Regions from separate parts of the Photobacterium sp. GB-50 genome, predicted to be linked through region 2. Evidence: predicted binding sites of a transcription regulator. Region 2 holds the regulator's gene; each other region holds the start of a gene.
What was found. Region 2 encodes PurR, which represses purine synthesis genes. Its sites were predicted from a motif close to TNANGNAAACGTTTNCNTNA; they were not measured.
Positions count from the first base shown of each region.

Region 1: the regulator PurR is predicted to act here: its motif matches at 1,596-1,615, upstream of folD (bifunctional methylenetetrahydrofolate dehydrogenase/methenyltetrahydrofolate cyclohydrolase FolD).
Region 3: the regulator PurR is predicted to act here: its motif matches at 3,970-3,989, upstream of C9J41_RS04570 (phosphoribosylaminoimidazolesuccinocarboxamide synthase).

Region 1 is NZ_PYNX01000002.1:40,630-46,841, reverse strand. It holds gene tig (trigger factor) at 1-842, opposite strand, end outside; tRNA gene C9J41_RS02935 (tRNA-Arg) at 1,312-1,388, opposite strand; gene folD (bifunctional methylenetetrahydrofolate dehydrogenase/methenyltetrahydrofolate cyclohydrolase FolD) at 1,685-2,542, shown strand; gene galU (UTP--glucose-1-phosphate uridylyltransferase GalU) at 2,698-3,603, opposite strand; gene rfaH (transcription/translation regulatory transformer protein RfaH) at 3,693-4,190, opposite strand; gene C9J41_RS02910 (peptide MFS transporter) at 4,644-6,032, shown strand; gene C9J41_RS02905 (response regulator) at 6,086-6,212, opposite strand, start outside.
Region 2 is NZ_PYNX01000017.1:10,600-16,811, forward strand. It holds gene C9J41_RS16925 (FAD-dependent oxidoreductase) at 1-347, opposite strand, end outside; gene C9J41_RS16930 (carboxymuconolactone decarboxylase family protein) at 340-954, opposite strand; gene C9J41_RS16935 (TfoX/Sxy family DNA transformation protein) at 1,413-2,003, opposite strand; cyclic di-GMP riboswitch class I at 2,138-2,228, opposite strand; gene purR (HTH-type transcriptional repressor PurR) at 2,427-3,431, opposite strand; gene C9J41_RS16945 (heme ABC transporter ATP-binding protein) at 3,837-4,676, opposite strand; gene C9J41_RS16950 (iron ABC transporter permease) at 4,673-5,710, opposite strand; gene C9J41_RS16955 (hemin ABC transporter substrate-binding protein) at 5,759-6,212, opposite strand, start outside.
Region 3 is NZ_PYNX01000002.1:424,460-430,671, forward strand. It holds gene torA (trimethylamine-N-oxide reductase TorA) at 1-895, opposite strand, end outside; gene torC (pentaheme c-type cytochrome TorC) at 919-2,097, opposite strand; gene torE (trimethylamine N-oxide reductase system protein TorE) at 2,140-2,316, opposite strand; gene C9J41_RS04570 (phosphoribosylaminoimidazolesuccinocarboxamide synthase) at 2,746-3,849, opposite strand; gene C9J41_RS04575 (metal-dependent hydrolase) at 4,048-4,812, opposite strand; gene C9J41_RS04580 (DUF445 domain-containing protein) at 5,049-5,756, opposite strand; gene C9J41_RS04585 (ATP-dependent helicase) at 6,001-6,212, shown strand, end outside.

The DNA of each region.
Region 1 (6,212 bases), on a different contig from region 2:
GCTTGCTTAAGCTCACGCTCCATGTTCTTACGAACTTCAGCTTTAAGACCGTCAACAGAACCGTCTTCAACGCCGAACTTAGCAACGAACTCTTCAGTTAGTTCAGGAAGCTCTTGTGCTTCAACTTTGTGAAGTTTAATAGCGAATGCTGCAGCTTTACCTTTTAGGTTTTCAGCGTGGTATTCTTCAGGGAACGTTACTTCAACAGTAAACTCTTCACCCGCTTTTTTACCTACAACGCCTTCTTCGAAACCAGGGATCATACGACCTTGGCCCATAGCAAGTGCGAAACCTTCAGCTTTACCGCCCTCGAACTCTTCACCGTCGATAGTACCAACGAAGTCGATAGTTACACGGCTGTTTGCATCAGCGGCTGCATCTACTTCAGTCCACGTAGCTTGTTGCTTACGTAGAGTATCAAGCATTGTATCAACGTCAGCTTCAGTTACTTCAACAACTGGCTTCTCAACAACAACTTTATCTAGACCTTGAAGTGCGATCTCAGGAAATACTTCGAAAGTCGCTTTGAATACTAGGTCTTTACCTTCAGCAACTTCTACTGGAGTAAATGTTGGCGCGCCTGCTGGATTGATTTTCTCTTTAACGATAGCTTCGATAAAGTGACGGTGCATTACTTCACCTAGGATGTCTTGACGTACTGATGCGCCAAACATTTTAGCAACCATCTTAATTGGTGCTTTACCAGGGCGGAAACCGTCGAAACGACGAGTTTTAGCAATTTTCTTTAGTTCAGCTGTTACTGCATCTTCGATGTTTGCAGCAGGAACAGTGATTGTTAGTTGGCGTTCTAGGCCTTCAGTGGTTTCAACGGTAACTTGCATTATATTTAACCTCAAAACTTACTCAGCTTTCTGAGTGATGTTGCCGAACAGCCATTTACTGACGGTGGCATCCTTTTCGTGTTACGGCTCGAAAACCATAACGCCTCAATTCTTTTACTTTATTTCTAAACTGTCAGATATACTCATCCAACTTAGAAATTAAAGCGCGTTATTATAACGACACACTTAGGTGGCGTCGAGGTGAGATAGACTAAACTGCTATCTAGCTCTACAACTGAAACACAAGATAGGGTCTATAACGAACATTTCAAGGGGTAAGGAGAAAATAATCATAGATCTCTGCGTTTTTTGGGTTCAAATGTTGGAAAAACAGTCGAATTAACGCAAATATGACGTAACAGAGAAAGCATTTTTTATGCCGTTATAAGACTAACTACAGAGTGATTTTTGTATTAAAAAAGCTTAGAAATGAATTAGATTTTGGATCTTATATATAAAGAAGAGAGAATGGCACGCCCTGCAGGATTCGAACCTGCGACCACATCCTTAGAAGGGACGTGCTCTATCCAGCTGAGCTAAGGGCGCATCATTGTGTAACATGGCGTTACGAGGCAGGATTATACGTTGCTAATCATTTAGGTCAATACGTTTACTTTAAATTTCATGATTTAAACCGCCAAGCGATTAAAGTTAAAGCAATCTGTTTTATTTTCAGTTTTTTCAGTGCAATTGTAGATACCTATTCCCTTCAACGATAAACACTTAAGATTGTTCGCCATTATTAAACAAACAAAAAGCAAACGTTTGCGTTATAGCTAAAGTAATCATTTTCTGACACAATAATAGCGTCCACATGCTTAGCCTATATAAAAAGGATTACCATGACCGCCCAAATTATTGATGGGAAATTAATATCCCAAACAGTTCGACAGGAAGTTGCCGCTAGAGTGAAAGCTCGTAAAGATGCTGGTCTTCGTGCACCCGGCTTAGCTGTTGTGCTCGTAGGTCAAGATCCTGCTTCTCAAATTTATGTCGGTAGTAAGCGAAAAGCCTGTGAAGAAGTCGGCTTTGTCTCTAAATCATTCGATCTACCACCAACAGCCTCAGAAGAAGAGTTATTACTTCTTATTGACGAATTAAATCTCGATCCAACGATTGATGGCATTTTAGTCCAACTTCCATTACCAGCTGGTATGGATAGCACACGAATTTTAGAGCGTATTGATCCTGAAAAAGATGTTGATGGCTTCCATCCATACAATGTCGGACGCTTAAGTCAACGTATCCCAAAACTACGCTCTTGTACCCCTAAAGGTATTATGACTCTCTTAGAACGTTACAATATTCCGGTACGAGGGAAAGAAGCGATTATTGTTGGCGCTTCTAATATTGTAGGTCGCCCGATGACACTCGAATTATTATTAGCAGGGGCTACAACAACAACTTGTCACCGTTTTACTCAAGATCTTGAGAGCCATGTTCGTCGTGCAGATATCCTTGTCGTCGCTGTAGGTAAACCTAACTTTATTCCTGGCGCTTGGATTAAAGAAGGGGCTACCGTCATTGATGTGGGTATTAACCGATTAGATAATGGTAAATTATGTGGTGATGTTGAATTTGATATTGCCAACCAAAGAGCAAAACATATCACTCCAGTCCCTGGCGGTGTCGGCCCAATGACAGTCGCAACATTAATAGAAAATACTATGTTAGCTTGCGAGCAGTTTCACGGCGAATAATTGGTAATAAAAAGAGTGATACCTATTGCTCTTTTATTCTCCAAAACAATGCTATTTTAAATTAGCAGTCCTCTTCTTATTAACAAATAGAATAAATAAAAAAAGCGATGGAACACCATCGCTTTTTCTTTTGATTATACAATTTATGGCGTCGACTATAAGCTTTTAGCTAGTTGTTTGACATACGCTGTAAATTCTTCACCAAATTGATTATGGCGCAAACCGTACTCAACAAACGCTTTCATGTAACCAATTTTACTACCACAATCATGGCTTACGCCTGACATATGAAATGCATTCACTTGTTGAGATTGCATTAGCATATCGATAGCATCGGTCAATTGAATTTCATCACCCGCGCCAACAGGCGTACGGGCTAATAATGCCCAAATTTCCGCTGGAAGTATGTAACGACCGACAATAGCTAAATTAGAAGGCGCGTCTTCAACTGAAGGCTTCTCAACAACCTTTGTCATCGGTGCAGATTCGCCAGCATGTAATTCCACACCATTAATATCCGCAACACCATAGTTTGACACTTCAGACATAGGAACAGGTTCAACCATCACCTGACTCACTTTAGTCTCGTTGAACATTTTCACCATGGCTGCCATATTATCGCAACGTAAATCGCTCGCAGCATCATCCAAAATCACGTCAGGTAAAACAACAGCAAAAGGTGCATCACCAACAAGGGGATGTGCACATAGTACTGCATGACCTAAACCTTTAGCTTGCCCTTGACGTACATGCATAATGGTCACATCAGGGGGACAAATCGCTTGTACTTCTTCAAGTAGCTGGCGTTTCACGCGCGCTTCTAATGTCGCTTCTAATTCAAAAGAAGTGTCAAAGTGGTTCTCAATCGAATTTTTTGAAGAATGCGTCACTAAAATAATTTCTTTAATTCCCGCAGCAACACACTCATTCACTACATGCTGAATAAGCGGCTTATCGACAATTGGAAGCATCTCTTTTGGAATAGCTTTAGTTGCAGGTAACATTCGAGTCCCCAGACCAGCAACAGGAATAACAGCTTTACGCACTAATGAAGTATTCAATTTTTTTTCCAGTATATTGTATTTGTAAACATCGTATTCGATGGCTTTAAAATAAGCAAAAGAGAGCTCTAACTTATAGAGAAAAATGATTATTTTTTAAGTAAATCAGTATTCTCAACACTTACTTTCACAGGCTTACCTAACAAGTTAATCAACATAAATGAGCGTTTCTCACCATCAGGCTCTTGGTAAATAGCTTCAAGGCCTTGAAACTTACCTTGCTCTAACTTTAATTTTTCACCGGGCTGAGGGAGCATAGACAACAAACGTTGATGCTCTTCACTATCTTCATTCATCATTAAGTTATAGATAAGTTCTTCACGTACTTTTTGTGGCATTGCGCCGCAGCGAATAAAGTCAGCCACCCCCCGCGTTGAACGCACCGACGTATAACTTACCGTTTCAGGGTCAAATTGAACAAAAACATAACTTGGAAATAATGGTTCGATTGACTCTATGCGTTTACCTCGGCTCACTTTTTTTACTGTTACCTGAGGGTAGTAGCAATCCACACCTTGACGATCCAGATTGATCACTGCACGCTCTTGTTCACTGCGCTTACAATAAAGCAAATACCAATCTTTCATCATCAATCCTAAACATTAAAATTCATCACTATTATATACATAAATAGCTACTTTTTATATTGCGGCTAATTAGAGATAAAAGCATTTTTTAAGATCTTATTGTTGCTCAACTCATTGATGGAAACCAAGACAGTCACCACTTTTACAGTAATTTCACAGCCAAAACTTGTAACATTCATGAACAACCCAAATAGACAGACAAAAGAACCACAGAAAAACCAAAAAACAAAATATAAACCCAAGCAATTAACAATCATAAAAATAAAATCATCATTACCATACTTAAAATTAACTTTTCAATTTTGGCTGAAAAAACCACAACCATTTATTTTTCAATAGGTTGAAATGTTTATCATTTGTTCTTTAAATGTAAAAACTTGCAGTCGTATATATTGTGCTTTATAAAACTACCGGTATAAGCAAACACACCAGCACAATAATATAGAGAATCCTATGAGTCATAATAGTAGTGGTACCTTATTGGGCCACCCAAAAGGCTTGTTCCTGTTATTTGGAACTGAGCTATGGGAGCGTTTCTCCTACTACGCCATGCGCGCTATTTTAGTTTTGTACTTAACAGATAAAACAATTGATGGCGGCTTAGGCTGGAGTACTCAAGAAGCATTAAGCCTATATGGTATTTACACCGGTCTGGTCTACTTCACACCTTTAATTGGTGGATGGATTGCGGATAACTACTTAGGTCAACGTCGATCAATTATTATTGGCGGCGTATTAATGGCTATTGGTCAATTTACTCTCGCACTCCCTCACAGTGTCGTTGATCCTCATGCTGTAAACGCTTTCTATTTAGGCCTTACTTTCCTGATCATTGGTAATGGTTTATTTAAGCCAAACATCTCAACCATGGTCGGTGATCTCTACAAAGAAGGCGATAACCGTCGTGATGGTGCGTTTACTATTTTCTATATGGGTATCAACATAGGTTCATTACTTGCGGGTGTTATTGCAGGTACAGCTTCTGCCATTTATGGTTGGAAAGCAGGCTTCTTATGTGCAGGTTTCGGTATGCTCCTCAGCCTATTGATCCAACTTTTTTTCGCACAACGTTACCTAGGTGATATTGGTACTGTTCCAGCTGCGGTTCGTGATGCAGCAAACAACGCAAGCGGTAAAAAAGAGCCTCTAACCAAAATTGAACGTGATCGCCTGAAAGTAATTATGGTGATGTGTACTTTTGTTATCGTATTCTGGGCAGGCTTTGAACAAGCTGGTGGCTTAATGAATATCTATTCTCAAGAATACACAAACCGTATGATTGGTAGTTTCGAAGTGCCTGCAGCTTGGTTCCAGTCACTCAATCCATTTTTCATTATTATTTGTGCCCCTATTCTTGCAGCTCTTTGGGTAAAAATGGGTAAGAGTGAACCTAATTCACCAGTGAAATTTGCACTAGCAATGTTCTCGTTAGCATTAGGCTTTGCTTGTATGATCGGTGCAGCGCTTGAGCAAGGCGGTGATATGACAGTGAAAACATCAATGCTATGGCTGATTGGCGCATACTTCTTCCATACTATTGGTGAGTTATGTTTATCACCGATTGGTTTATCAATGGTGACAAAACTTGCACCTCTTCGCTTGGCGTCATTAATGATGGGAGCATGGTTTGGTGCTAACGCCATTGCTAACTATATTGCAGGTGAGATTGGTTCACGTATTGGTGAAGCCGGCCCTCTAGCAATATTCTCTGGTATTGCAATTACTGCAGTGATTGCTGGGGTATTACTGCTTTTACTATCCAATACATTAATTAATTGGATGCATGGAGCAGAATCTTCATCTAATGATGATACTGCAGAGGTTAAAACAGCAGAAGCGTAATAGCATACTGATAACAATCTGTTTAGGGGTGGTGTTGCTAACACTGCCCTTTTTTACATCTTAATGTTTTTAAAGTTCACACTAAAACTAGCATGCCCCAATTGGCTTAGCGATAAACGCCCTCCTGAGGGAGACAATGCTAGCTTCGATAACATATTGTGCCTTGCTTCTCGTCCAAGC
Region 2 (6,212 bases):
CGCTGTTGTATCCAGTCTTGCAAAATATAGCGGCTTGATAGAAAAGCCAATGTTGCACCTATTGTGCTGGCAAAAGAAATAATAATAAGGCTAGGCCAAAAACCAAATAATGCCGCTCCGAGCAACGTTAAAATGGCAGCGCCGGGTAAGGAAAGGGCTGTCACGGCAATATAGAGTACAAAGAAAAACAAGTAAGCAGTGAAAAGTTGACTTTCAATCTTTGCTTGTAGGGCTAATTGTTCTTGTTTGATGAACTCAAGGGTAAGGTATTGGCCTAGATCAAAATGTAGCCATAACGCAATAAGGCTGACAATGACCAGCAGTAATAGCGTTTTTTTCTTATTCATTTGCCTGATCCTTTTTCGTTATGTTTTTATCTGATGCTTGCACGTTATCTTGAGCAATATCGTTAGGCGTAATAGGAAGAGAACAAAAGCCTTGTGCTGGCACATCGAGCGCAGTGTTAAATTTCGCCGACAAGTTCTGAAAGCTAACTAAAGCAGTGAGTTCAATAATATCATCACTGCTATACCATTCTTGTAGCGCGACAAGCATTTCATCTGTCACTCGTTTGCCTGTTATTGTCATCGCTTCAGTGTAGGCCAACACAGCGCGTTCTTGATCTGTAAACAGCGTAGAGTGTTGCCAGTTGGCGAGTGCTTTAATTTTATCTTCTGAATCACAACGTTCGGCGAGCTTCATACCATTGGCATCAACACAAAAGGCACAATCGTTTAATTGTGAAACACGCACACAGACCAAAGATCGCATGACATCTTGAATCGGTGACTTCTTACGGTCGAGAAAACCAAAAAAAACTGCGACTAACCAAAATAAAACAGGTTTACGTCCCCATAGCTTTGCAGGGTTTAATACTTGACCATAGTGGCGAGCTTGAAGCCATAGCAAAGGCTTTACCCATAAAGAGTCAATTTTTTTGATCGAAATGCGCATGTTATTCCTTAAAAAACACCCTAAACATAGGGCTTATACGATCTTAGTCAGTAGCAGTAGTAAACATGTAGACCTTAACAACAGACATTGTATTTCATTTAATGATAAATATTTCTTTTTCTTCAATTGGTTGGTGAAAAAATCAGCAGGAGATAAGACAGTTTAAAGCGCCACGTTATTTATTAGTGAGAAGATGGGTTATTGGTCGTATTAGCAAATAATTAGGCATGGAATATAAATAAAGATAATTATCATTTATATAAATCAAGGAGTGCAAAACGGAGGGAATTAATTTAATGGCAAAAGTTTGTTATTATGCAATTAAACCAAATAAATATTGAATTTTATAAAGGAAGATAAGGATAATACGGAAATTATTTTTGAAAGGTATACTTAGAAATAAAAGAATGGGGGCTCTTTTATTCCTAAGTATTTTATATTTAAGACAACTTATATTTTTAAGATAAGGCAGATAATAGTTCATTTCGACGTTGCTCAGGAATAACTGACCAATGTTGACCGCTAATTGCGCCTTCCAATGCCCAAAGCAATTCAATACTCAATGGACTTGTTTGTGATTCTTGAAGTGCTTTATATGCGCCAAGAGAGCCCACTGCTAGAAGTTGTTCAATAGTGTTTATGCCTGCTTTTTTAAGCATTCTTTCATTTGATAATCGTAGATTAGGTAAATCTTTAATTCGGTCAGGTACGCAACTCTCCTTTTCTTGCTTGTCTTTTTCTGCTGCATCCAGTGAATACCTACCTTGAGCTACAATCTTTGTGGGTTCATCCCACCATTGGTCGGGTATTGCATAGTGCTTGGTTACAACAGGGAAGCCACGTTTTTTATAAACATAGGGTTCCAAGCCAGCTTGTTTGAATTCCTTTTCAGTTTCAGCATTTGCACGTAAGTGAAGTTTATCGTTCACAACTAATGCAAACATTGTATCACCAGAAAAAATGCCAAAACCGCCAAACATCGACCGTGATTTTATTGAACCAAAATGGTCAAATAATTTTAATGAATCTTTTAATATTGGTTTATCCATGCTTCTACTCGGTGAAAAAATATGAGTGTCACCTAAACATTAAGAGCGAGGAAATAGATTAATTAATCTACACATTGATACTGTCAATATATTGTTAAGTTTGTGTCATAATATTGTCGGTTCAATAATAATCCTTCGGTAACCCCGCTACCTTGAATTATTAACATAATTTTTAGGCCGGTGGTTTTGCGTCTTAATCTTTCAATTAATTTGCCAGTTCGTGACTATATAAAGTTATATTAAATAATACTTTTAATATTAAATCTAAGCTCTCAAAAATGTGATATTGGTTCAGGTATTTGTTCTTAGCTTATTTTAATAAGCTTTATAATTATAAATACTCATGATTGTTTTTTATAAGTAAAAAAAAAGCCAACAAGGTTAACTTATCGGCTTTTCCTTAACATAGAAAGATAAATTTTATTAGTTGAGATCTTTAACCGATTTTCTCTCAACAAGTTTAGGCGTCATTTCAAAGGTTTGACGCTCATGATTCTTGTCTTTCACACGCTCTAGCAAGATTTCGATGGCCTTTTTACCTAAACGACGTTTAGGCTGGTGGATAGTTGTTAGCGGTGGCGCAAAGTAGGGCGCAAGGTCAATGTTATCGTAGCCAATGATTGAGATATCACCAGGAACACGCAGACCTGCCTGTTCAAAGGTACTGATCAGAGCCATAGCCATAATGTCGTTAAAGCAGAAGATAGCAGTAGGGCGATCTTCCATTGCGATAAACTTATGAGCAGCTTCAACGGCTGACTCACACTCAAAGTCACCGTCAAGTAGCCAATTAGCATTAACAGTGAGATCTGCTTCTTTCATCGCTTTACGGAAGCCCTTTAGGCGCTCTTGACAAGTAGACTTATCAACTTGTCCAGATAAACAGCCAATTTTCTTATGACCATTTTCAATAAGGTGCTTAGTCGCAATATAACCGCCGTTTTCAGCGTTATCTAGAATATTATCAGTATGTGGGCTTTCTGGGCCCCAGTCCATGATAACCATAGGAAGATCATTTTTACGCTCAAGTAAATCGAGCAGCATTTGATCCAGATCGCTGCACATAACCAATAGGCCATCAACACGCTTTTCAGAAAGCATACGCAAGTAATCACGTTGTTTTTCTAAGTTACCTTCGGTGTTACATAAGATCAGTGTGTAGCCTGCACCATAACAATATTCTTCAACACCATGCACAACTTCGGCAAAAAATGGGTTAGTCGATTTAGTGACTAACATGCCGATAGTACGTGTTGTATTACATTTTAAGCTTCGCGCTACTGCACTTGGGGCGTAGTTAAGTTCATCTACTGCAGCCAAAACTTTTTGTTGCGTTGCTTCTGCAACAAAGCGTGTTTTATTAATCACGTGCGACACTGTAGTAGTTGATACACCTGCCATACGTGCAACGTCTTTAATGGTTGCCATATTTATTCTTCTTATCATGGTCAGATTAGGATCTGACAAAGGTTTTTGATACCAAATTGATTAATTACGTAGTCTATGGCTTACGAGTTCACTCGCAGAGATGAAGATCCTTTAGTTATTAGCTACTTAATTATTCAATTTGATACCGAATTATAGGGTGTTGCAATTATCATGGATCATAAACAACTAAAGCCGCAGTAAAATGCGGCATTAGAAGATAGAAACTATTTTTACACTAATTACACATGTAATCGCTTGCGATCACATTTTACTGTGTGTTTTGCGTTGTGCAATCTTTCTATTCAACTTGATTGAATTAATTGATCATTAACCGTAAAAACTCGATGTTTGTCATGCTAATAGCTTCAATTTATTGTGTATATCTAGTCATTAATAGATAAAACGTTAAAAAACAGAATGATTGGCTGATAAAAGATAAGGAAAATCACCACTTGGATGAGTATGAACACTGACAGGCCAACCATATAAGGTATCTATTACTTCAGGAGTAAGAACTTGTGTTGGCGTGCCGTCGGCTTTTATTTCTCCTTCATTAAGGAAAATCATCCGATCAGTGTATTGGGCTGCAAGGTTTAAATCGTGCAATACCACAATTACAGCGGCGCCTTGTATAGCCATATTTTGGGCAATTTGTAAGGTGTGGTGCTGGTGGGCGAGATCGAGTGCTGAGGTGGGTTCATCTAACATCAAGATACATTTATCACCGGCTTTACTGAGTTGTGTTAAAACCCGGGCAAGGTGTACACGCTGTTTTTCACCCCCCGATAAGGTGGGGTAGAGACGTTTAGCTAAATTGTTAATATCAACGTATTGCATGCTTGATGCTGTTGCATCTTTCAGTTCAGGCGAAGTGAGCTGCAATGGAATTGCGCCTAGCTCGACAACTTCTTTCGCGGTAAAGGCAAACGATAATGCGCTATGTTGTGGAAGGACACCTAAGTGACATGCCAATTCTTCCCGAGCCCAATTATTAAGCGGTTGATCAAAGAAAGAAACCGTGCCTGATTTTGGCGTAATCTCACCACATAATACTTTTAACAGGGTACTTTTACCTGCACCGTTTGGCCCAAGTAATGCGGTGACTTCTCCTGCGTGAATATCAATATCAAGATGATTTAGCAGGACTTTATCACCGAATTGTAATGATAAGTCGCGAGCCTGAATAACACAGACTTTGTCGCTACTTGCTGTAAAATCGACCTTTGCTGAATGATTTAACGTCATGACATCTGACTCTTTTGATTAACTAATAAATAGATAAAGAAAGGCGCGCCTAACATGGCGGTGATGATCCCAACCGGCAGTTCTTGAGGCGAGAATGCGCTTCGAGCAATCATATCGGCAACCAAGAGGATTAATCCGCCAAGTAAAGCCGAAATTGGCAATAAGGTTTTATGATTTGGACCTGTTAGCATTCTCCCCACATGAGGAATAACCAAGCCAATAAAGCCAATCGGGCCACAAACGGCAACAGTCATACCCACTCCCGCAGCACATGTAATAATTAAATTACGTTTTAGTTTTTGGGTGTTAACCCCCATATGTCGAGCTTCAGCTTCGCCTAATAACAACGCGTTTAAATTACTGGTATGACGATAAAAATAGGTAAAGAGTAACCCGAATGTGCAATAGGCGAGAATAATGCCTGTCCATGTTGCACCAGCCAGTGAACCCATTGACCACAATGATAAATCACGTAAGGCTTGATCGTCGGCAACATAATTGAGTAACCCAAGCCCTGCGCCTGAAATTGCGGTTATCGCGACACCAGCGAGTAGCATGATCATCACCGATGTGCCGTTTTTATCTGTGCCTAAGCGATAAACTAAAACGGTGCTGATTGCGCCGCCAATAAAGGCAAAAATAGGCACAATAGCGAAGTTTAAAAGCTGAGGGAATGATGCGGTGAGAGGGGCAAATAAGACAATGGCCAATGCAGCACCTAAGCCTGCACCGCCCGTGATTCCGATGATCCCAGGATCTGCAAGCGGGTTGCGAAACAGTCCCTGTAGTACAGCGCCACATACAGCTAAAATTGCACCGATAGCAAAACAGAGAAGCGTACGTGGTAAACGAATTTGATGGATCACTAGGCTGACATGTTTAGCAAGTTCATGATCACCGGGTAATAGTGCTAACAAACTTTGTTTATAACTGATCGCCATAGGACCTATAACAATAGAAGAAAGCCCTGTAAAAATAAGTAAGGCGATACTTATTATATAAATATGATGGGCTGAGAAGCGTTTTGCATACATGTAACAACAACCTTACGCACGAATAAATAGGGAAGATAGAGGCGTAATTTAAGGATAAATAGCCTGATTAAGCTTTAAAGCTTCATTAACACTCTCGAGTCCTAAACCACCAATGAGCGCAGTACTTTTTATTGTGAGTAATGCATTATTTGTTGCAGCCGGTGTTGCGGCAATTAATGGCATTTGGGCAATTAGATCTTGCATGTTTTTGATCTTGCTAGCTGTACGTGTGCTCAACAAAATAATATCTGGTTGCATGGTAACAATTGCTTCACCAGATATAGGCTTGTAGTTACTGATTGATGTTGCAGCAGGGTTTTTAGCACCAGCAAGTGTAATGATGCTATCTGCAGTAGTATTACTTCCTGCAATGTTAATTGGGCGACCATCATGGATCATTAAGAACAAGACTTTTTTAGGAGTCTTAATATTGGCAGTTGCAGTATTAATTTTATCTAGCTGAACATTAAGCTTTTGTTTTAGCTTTTCAGCACGATCTTGA
Region 3 (6,212 bases), on a different contig from region 2:
CGTAAAGGTTCTCGTTGTACAGGGTATGCGCCACACCTAACATAAATGCCACATCGGTTTGCGGATTAATGTATAGGTGTTTGTTGTTTAGGTAACGTTGGGTCTTGTTCTTAACTGGATCGACAGAGATCACATTGATCTCACCGTTATCAACTTTCTCTTTTAGCTGAGCTAAATATGGGAAAGATTCGTGGGTTTCACAGTTCCAACCAACCTGTAGGTTTTTCACCGGATCGTTTGCCCATAGCACCACATTTTTACTGTGATCAAGGATTTCAGACCAAGAAGTACCTTGTGCGTAAACTTCTGTTGAGCCAAGCACGTATGGCATGATGGTTTGACCTGCACCTGTTGAGTAGTCGCCTACTTTGGTGATGTAGTTACCATGCATACCCACAGCACGTTGCATGTGGCTGGTACAACTGTGGAACTGACCCGTTTGACGCCAGCCAGTTTGACCAGCATGTAACGCCCATGGACCATAATCTTTTTGAATACGTTCCAGTTCACGATAGAACAAATCTAATGCTTCATCCCATGTAACACGGATGAAACGGTTATTACCGCGAGTCTCACCACTAAATTTGTGTTTCTTAAGCCAATCTAAACGCACCATAGGGTAGCGTACACGCGATGGGTTGTAGATTACGCCCTTAATGCCTTTTAGCATCTCGGTTGGGTTTTTATCTATTTCAATCGCTTCTATTTCTTGTACTTTACCGGCATAGATGTGGGCGCGGAATGCGCCCCAGTGTGAGCCGGAGTAACGCCATGTACCTTGACCAATTTGATCGTCTGCAAACACCTTTGATGATGCGAGTAGGCTAGGACCGATAACAGAAGCAGCACTTGTTGTTGCAAGGCCTTTAAGAAAACTTCTTCTTGATACAGACATATTTATTTTAACTCCATCAATACTTAGTGTTGTGCGTCAGAAAAATCAGAAGAGTGTTTCTGAAGGTATTTACGCACCACGGCTTCACTATCACGGTCAAAGTTAACGAACGCTAACATACCGTTGAACATTCCAGGCCAAGTATTGGCATCGAAGTGGCTTTCAGCAGGTTGAGTGTGACAAACTGAACAGTTAGTGGTGTAAGCTGATTTCGCTTTTTCCCAAACTGGCGTGATGTCATTAACAAGCGAGTCTTTTGGCATCCAGACTTTTGCTGTTACACGTTGCCAAGGAAGACCTGTTAGGTCGTCAACTTTCTCTTCATATTTATCAACAACATTGTCGTTTTGTGCAGATTCTTTTAGGAGCGATGCAACAGGAATATTCATACCGAAGTCTTCTTGAATCACTCGGCCATAGCCCTTGTCTTTACGCCAACCTGCAATTTCAACTTCAACTGCATTGTCAGTTTCATCGATCACTTTTACGCCTGAAGCAGGGTTTAATAGGCCAGCTTCTACCTTCATGTCTTTATCTTCATAAACAGGAAGGAAACGCACGCTATATACTTCTTCGCCTTTGTTGTACTTAGTATCGTGAGATAGCTGTACTAACTCAGATATCATGCCACCACTGGTATCCATATCTTTCGGTAAGTGGTGAGCAATACCTTTGTGACAGTCGACACAGCTTTGATCACGCTCTGCTGCATTCTTCATTTGAACGCGAGCAACAGGAGACATCTTGGTGAAGTCCATTCCTTTATAGTCATGACAGTCTCGACATTCTTGAGAGCCATTCGCTTTAAAGCGTTCCCACTCATGTTGAGCCAGTACAATGCGGCGGTCTTCAAATTTTTCAGGAGTATCAATGAAGCCAGCTACGTGGGCGAAGACTTCTTTACTTGCTTGAATTTTACGCGCGATTTTATCTGTCCAGTCGTGTGGAACGTGACAGTCAGGACAAGTTGCACGAACACCAGAACGGTTTTTGTCATGAATAGTGTTGGCGTATTCAGGTGCAACGTTGTCAGCGTGGCAACTAACACAGAACTCTTCGGTATTGGTTGCTTCTAGTGCAGTATTAAAACCACCCCAGAAAATAACGCCAGCAATAAAGCCACCAAGGGTTAGTACACCTAGGCTAATATGAACGCTTGGACGTGATAGGGTCTGCCAAGCTTTAAGCAAAAATGATTTCATTATAGATTCTCTTATATGATGCTAACGGTGATTAATTAGGGATTAACCGCCATGTCCTGGTGGACCAAATACGAAGAGTTGAAGCATCCAAACGGTAAAGCCGTAGCCCCCGACAAAAATGACGCTGAGAATTGGAAATAAAAAGACGACGATAAAAATGAACATCTTCCATTCTCGGCTACGAGTTTGCTTGGTTTCTTGATCAGTCGCACTGCTCATACAACCTCCTAATTTGTAAAAATGAGTAGTTATAAATATTTTTATTAAATCTATTTATATTGCGATCATAAATTAACCACTACATGCAGTTCAATTAATACTTTAGAGTTAACCCTATGTTTTACAGTGTTTTTTGATTTTGACCCTATACTGTAATAATAAAAGACATAATAAGTAGAAAAGTTAAAATTTATGACAGTATGTTTTAATTTGAAGGAGGGGGGATTATTCGCGATTGTATTATTGGTTGTTTGATTGTAATAAAATAAAAGTAAAGTTGTATTAATCGTTATTTGAATGTGTAGGTGTAATTGTGTTATAGCAATTAATTGCTGCTTAAAATATGAATAGCATGAATAACATTACTGATGAAAAAATAGGCATTATATGAATGCCTATTTTTTTATTGATAATTACAGCGCTTAAGCTTTAATCAATAAGCTGATAGTGATTACGTAAAATATTAATAATTTCAGCTTTAGGGTTTTTGCTTAATGTGATCTTTTTTCCGGTGATTTTTTCGGCAATACCCGTATAAACACGCGATATTTGCATGAGTACTTCTTGTGGTAACTCGTTGTCACGAGCAAGAGCAAAGCGTTCTTCCATGCGATCTTTATTTAATAAAATATCGGGCTCTGGAAAAGTGTTAAGTAGTACTTGGCGAAAATCTTCTTTTGAGTTTTCGACGATTTGACCGTCGCGGTAAGCTGCGCCATCCCAGATACGAGAAGAATCGGGTGTTCCCACCTCATCCATATAAATCAGTTTTTCGTTACCACTAGCATCTGTTACATAGCCAAACTCAAATTTGGTATCAACAAAGATTTGATCAATATTTGCGAGTGCATTACTGATAACATTAAATCCTTCTGCCAATAACTTTTCATACTGGGTAATGTCATCAGTATTGCGGAAGTTGAATGCAGCGAAATTATTGACGAGATCATCACGAGTGACATTGACATCATCTGCTTCAGGAACATTCGGAATGCCTTTTAGAATCCCTTTGGTTGATGGTGTCATGAGTAGTTCAGGGAGCTTTTGATCTTTTTCTAGCCCTTCTGGTAATTCTATACCGCAGAAATGACGTTCACCTTTGCTGTATGCACGCCACATTGAACCTGTAATGTATTGGCGACAAATAGCTTCAACCATCACAGGTTTTGCTTTTTGTACAATCCAAACAAAAGGGTGGGGGATATCAAGGATATGGCTATCCGCTAATCCATTATCTTTAAATAATTGAAACCAGTGATTAGATATCGCATTTAACGCAGCACCTTTCCCTGGGACTCCTTTAAGCCCTCCTTCACCGTGCCAGATACAATCAAAAGCAGAAATACGGTCGCTGATCACCATAATAGCGAGCGGTGCGTCGGGTTGAACGTTATAGCCTTTTTCTTTAATCAAACGTTGACTGTCAGCTTCTGTAAGCCAGTAAACAGAGCGTACCTTACCGCTATGAACGGGTTTATCAGTACGGATAGGGAGATCATCATTAACAGCTAAAACTTGATCGGCAAGGCTCATCGTGAAAGTCCTATTCAAAGATTACGCAGAAATGCAGAAGGATAATGACATGAATAAAATCACATCGTTATCAATCATCGTAATCGCATAATACAAGGTTAAGTAAGTCACTGCCAGTAAAATAGCAAACGTTTGCCTTTGGTTTGATTAAAACAAAAAAGGCGATAGACATTGGAATGTTTATCGCCTTGGCTATGTTTAAAATAGCTGGTGGATACTGCTTAATTTTTGTGGTGTTTGATGGATGAAGTGGGTTACCCATACTTGAATATCAGTCCAGTTTAGCCATACGGGACTAAACCGAAAGTGATGCCAATTGGTTAAAATATGCAATGTCTTATGATAAGACGGTGCGGTCGCAAAAAGTAAAACAATTGCCACTATTTGCGCCAAGCTAATGAGAGGGTTCCTAACGGAAAAGGGTTTTAATGCTGTTCCAAATGACTTTTTTAGACGTTGGTTGGAAAGATCAACACTATAAATTTCATCTAACAACAAGTGAACAAAACCACCAAAAAGAACAAAGCTACCTGCTAGCCAGCTGGTTTCGGCGGTATGTCCAATGATAGAGCTTACATGAACGCAACATAGGGCAATGAGCAGAACAAACGCAATTGAATGGCAGCAACCACGGTGGACAGTACGGCGTTCAAAAACCGCTTTTCCCATATAGCGGATAGTAATAAACAGTGCTGCGCTATAGAGTAGTAACTCAAGCATCGTCACTTGAGTATAAATATGACTAATTAAAATGAAGCAGCAAAAACCAGCCAAGATATTAAACAAGGCTTTCATCGATGTTGAATGATCTGAATCTATGTCAGGTAATAGGCCACCAATAGTGCCAAGAAATGTCATCCAAATTGCCGCCGAAGGCGAAATATGATCAGCCGATAAGAAGGCGGTGGCCGTTAAACCACTAGCAACGGCTGCAACACTAAAGTGAGTAGAAAAGTTTGCCAAGAAGAAAGTTCCAACTGGGTTTATATACAGTTGTGTTTATCATTATATGGTCATAAATTTCAACCAATATCACAATTCTAGCATGTACTTTATGTTTGTTCGGATAAATAAACAACGAAACGGAGTATTTATCTGTTAAGTGTGTTAGAGCGTTGATGGGGAGAAAAAGAGATAAAAAAGCCTTAGTAAAGTTGGAGTAACTTAACTAAGGCGCTAATTCACAGGGAGAGAAAAAGTTATGCAGCGATAAATGCTGAGATAATGCCGATCACACCACCAAAGACACCGCCCCAAACGACTAACCAGCCTAAGTGTTCACTGATCATCTTTTGCACCATTTCTTTGACCATTTTTGGGGTTAATTCATTCAGGCGCTGATCGATAATTTCTTCAATCGTCTCTTCGATATCATTGAGTGATTCAGGCTTAGCTAGTTGATCTTTAAGTGCTGCTTTAAAGTCATCTTGTTGGCTAATTTCGTTAACAGAATCCTGCATTTTTTCAATGAAAGGTTCGCGTAGTGGTTGGAGTGCTTCTACGCCACCCATCATGGTTAGCATGCCACCAAATTGTGAATTCATGATCACATCAAGTAACGAATCGTAAGCTGGCGCAAAATCAATTTTTTGGATCACAGGCTGCAAGTTTAAATTGGTTGAGCTTGTCATTTCTTTATTAAGAAAGCGGCTAATGTTTTCTTGAGTAAAGAATTGCTCCATCATGAGATTTTTAATGGCTGTTTTAAATTCTTCAAAACGAGCAGGAATAACACCTGAGCCGTAGAGTCCGGGCACCTTTTCAAATAGCATATGAATAGCAAGCCAGTTTGTTAATGCGCCAGAAAATGCGAATAAGCCACAATAAAGGATAACTTGCTGATTAGTAAGGTAACCAATAGCTAGCAAGATAAGTGAAATAAGGTTGGTGAGTAAGCTTTTATTCATACGGGGTTATTCTCGGTGTGGAGTACACAGCTAATTTTAAAAGAGGTGAGCCAAGTCTTTATGGCTTATTGTGGACAGATTTTAACAACAGACTATGCGCAATGCCACAATTAGCAGATTGATAGGTAATCGTTAGGTATATGTTATGCTCAACTGCTGTATATATCACCAGCAATGAATGTAAACCTAATTAAGGAATTGTTATACTCGCGCATTCACTTATCTATCATCACGTGGTGTTGTCATGACAAGCTTTACAGCTGAACAAACGGCTTTTATTAATCACCTATCTGGTAATGCATTATGTGTTGCAGGAGCGGGGACGGGTAAAACCACCACTTTGGTAGGGCTAGTTGAGAAAAAATTAGCGACAATTGCACCACAAAATATGTTGGTGTTGATGTTTAACCGTGATATTCGCACCGATTTTAAAGCTAAATTAGAGCGAAATAGTCA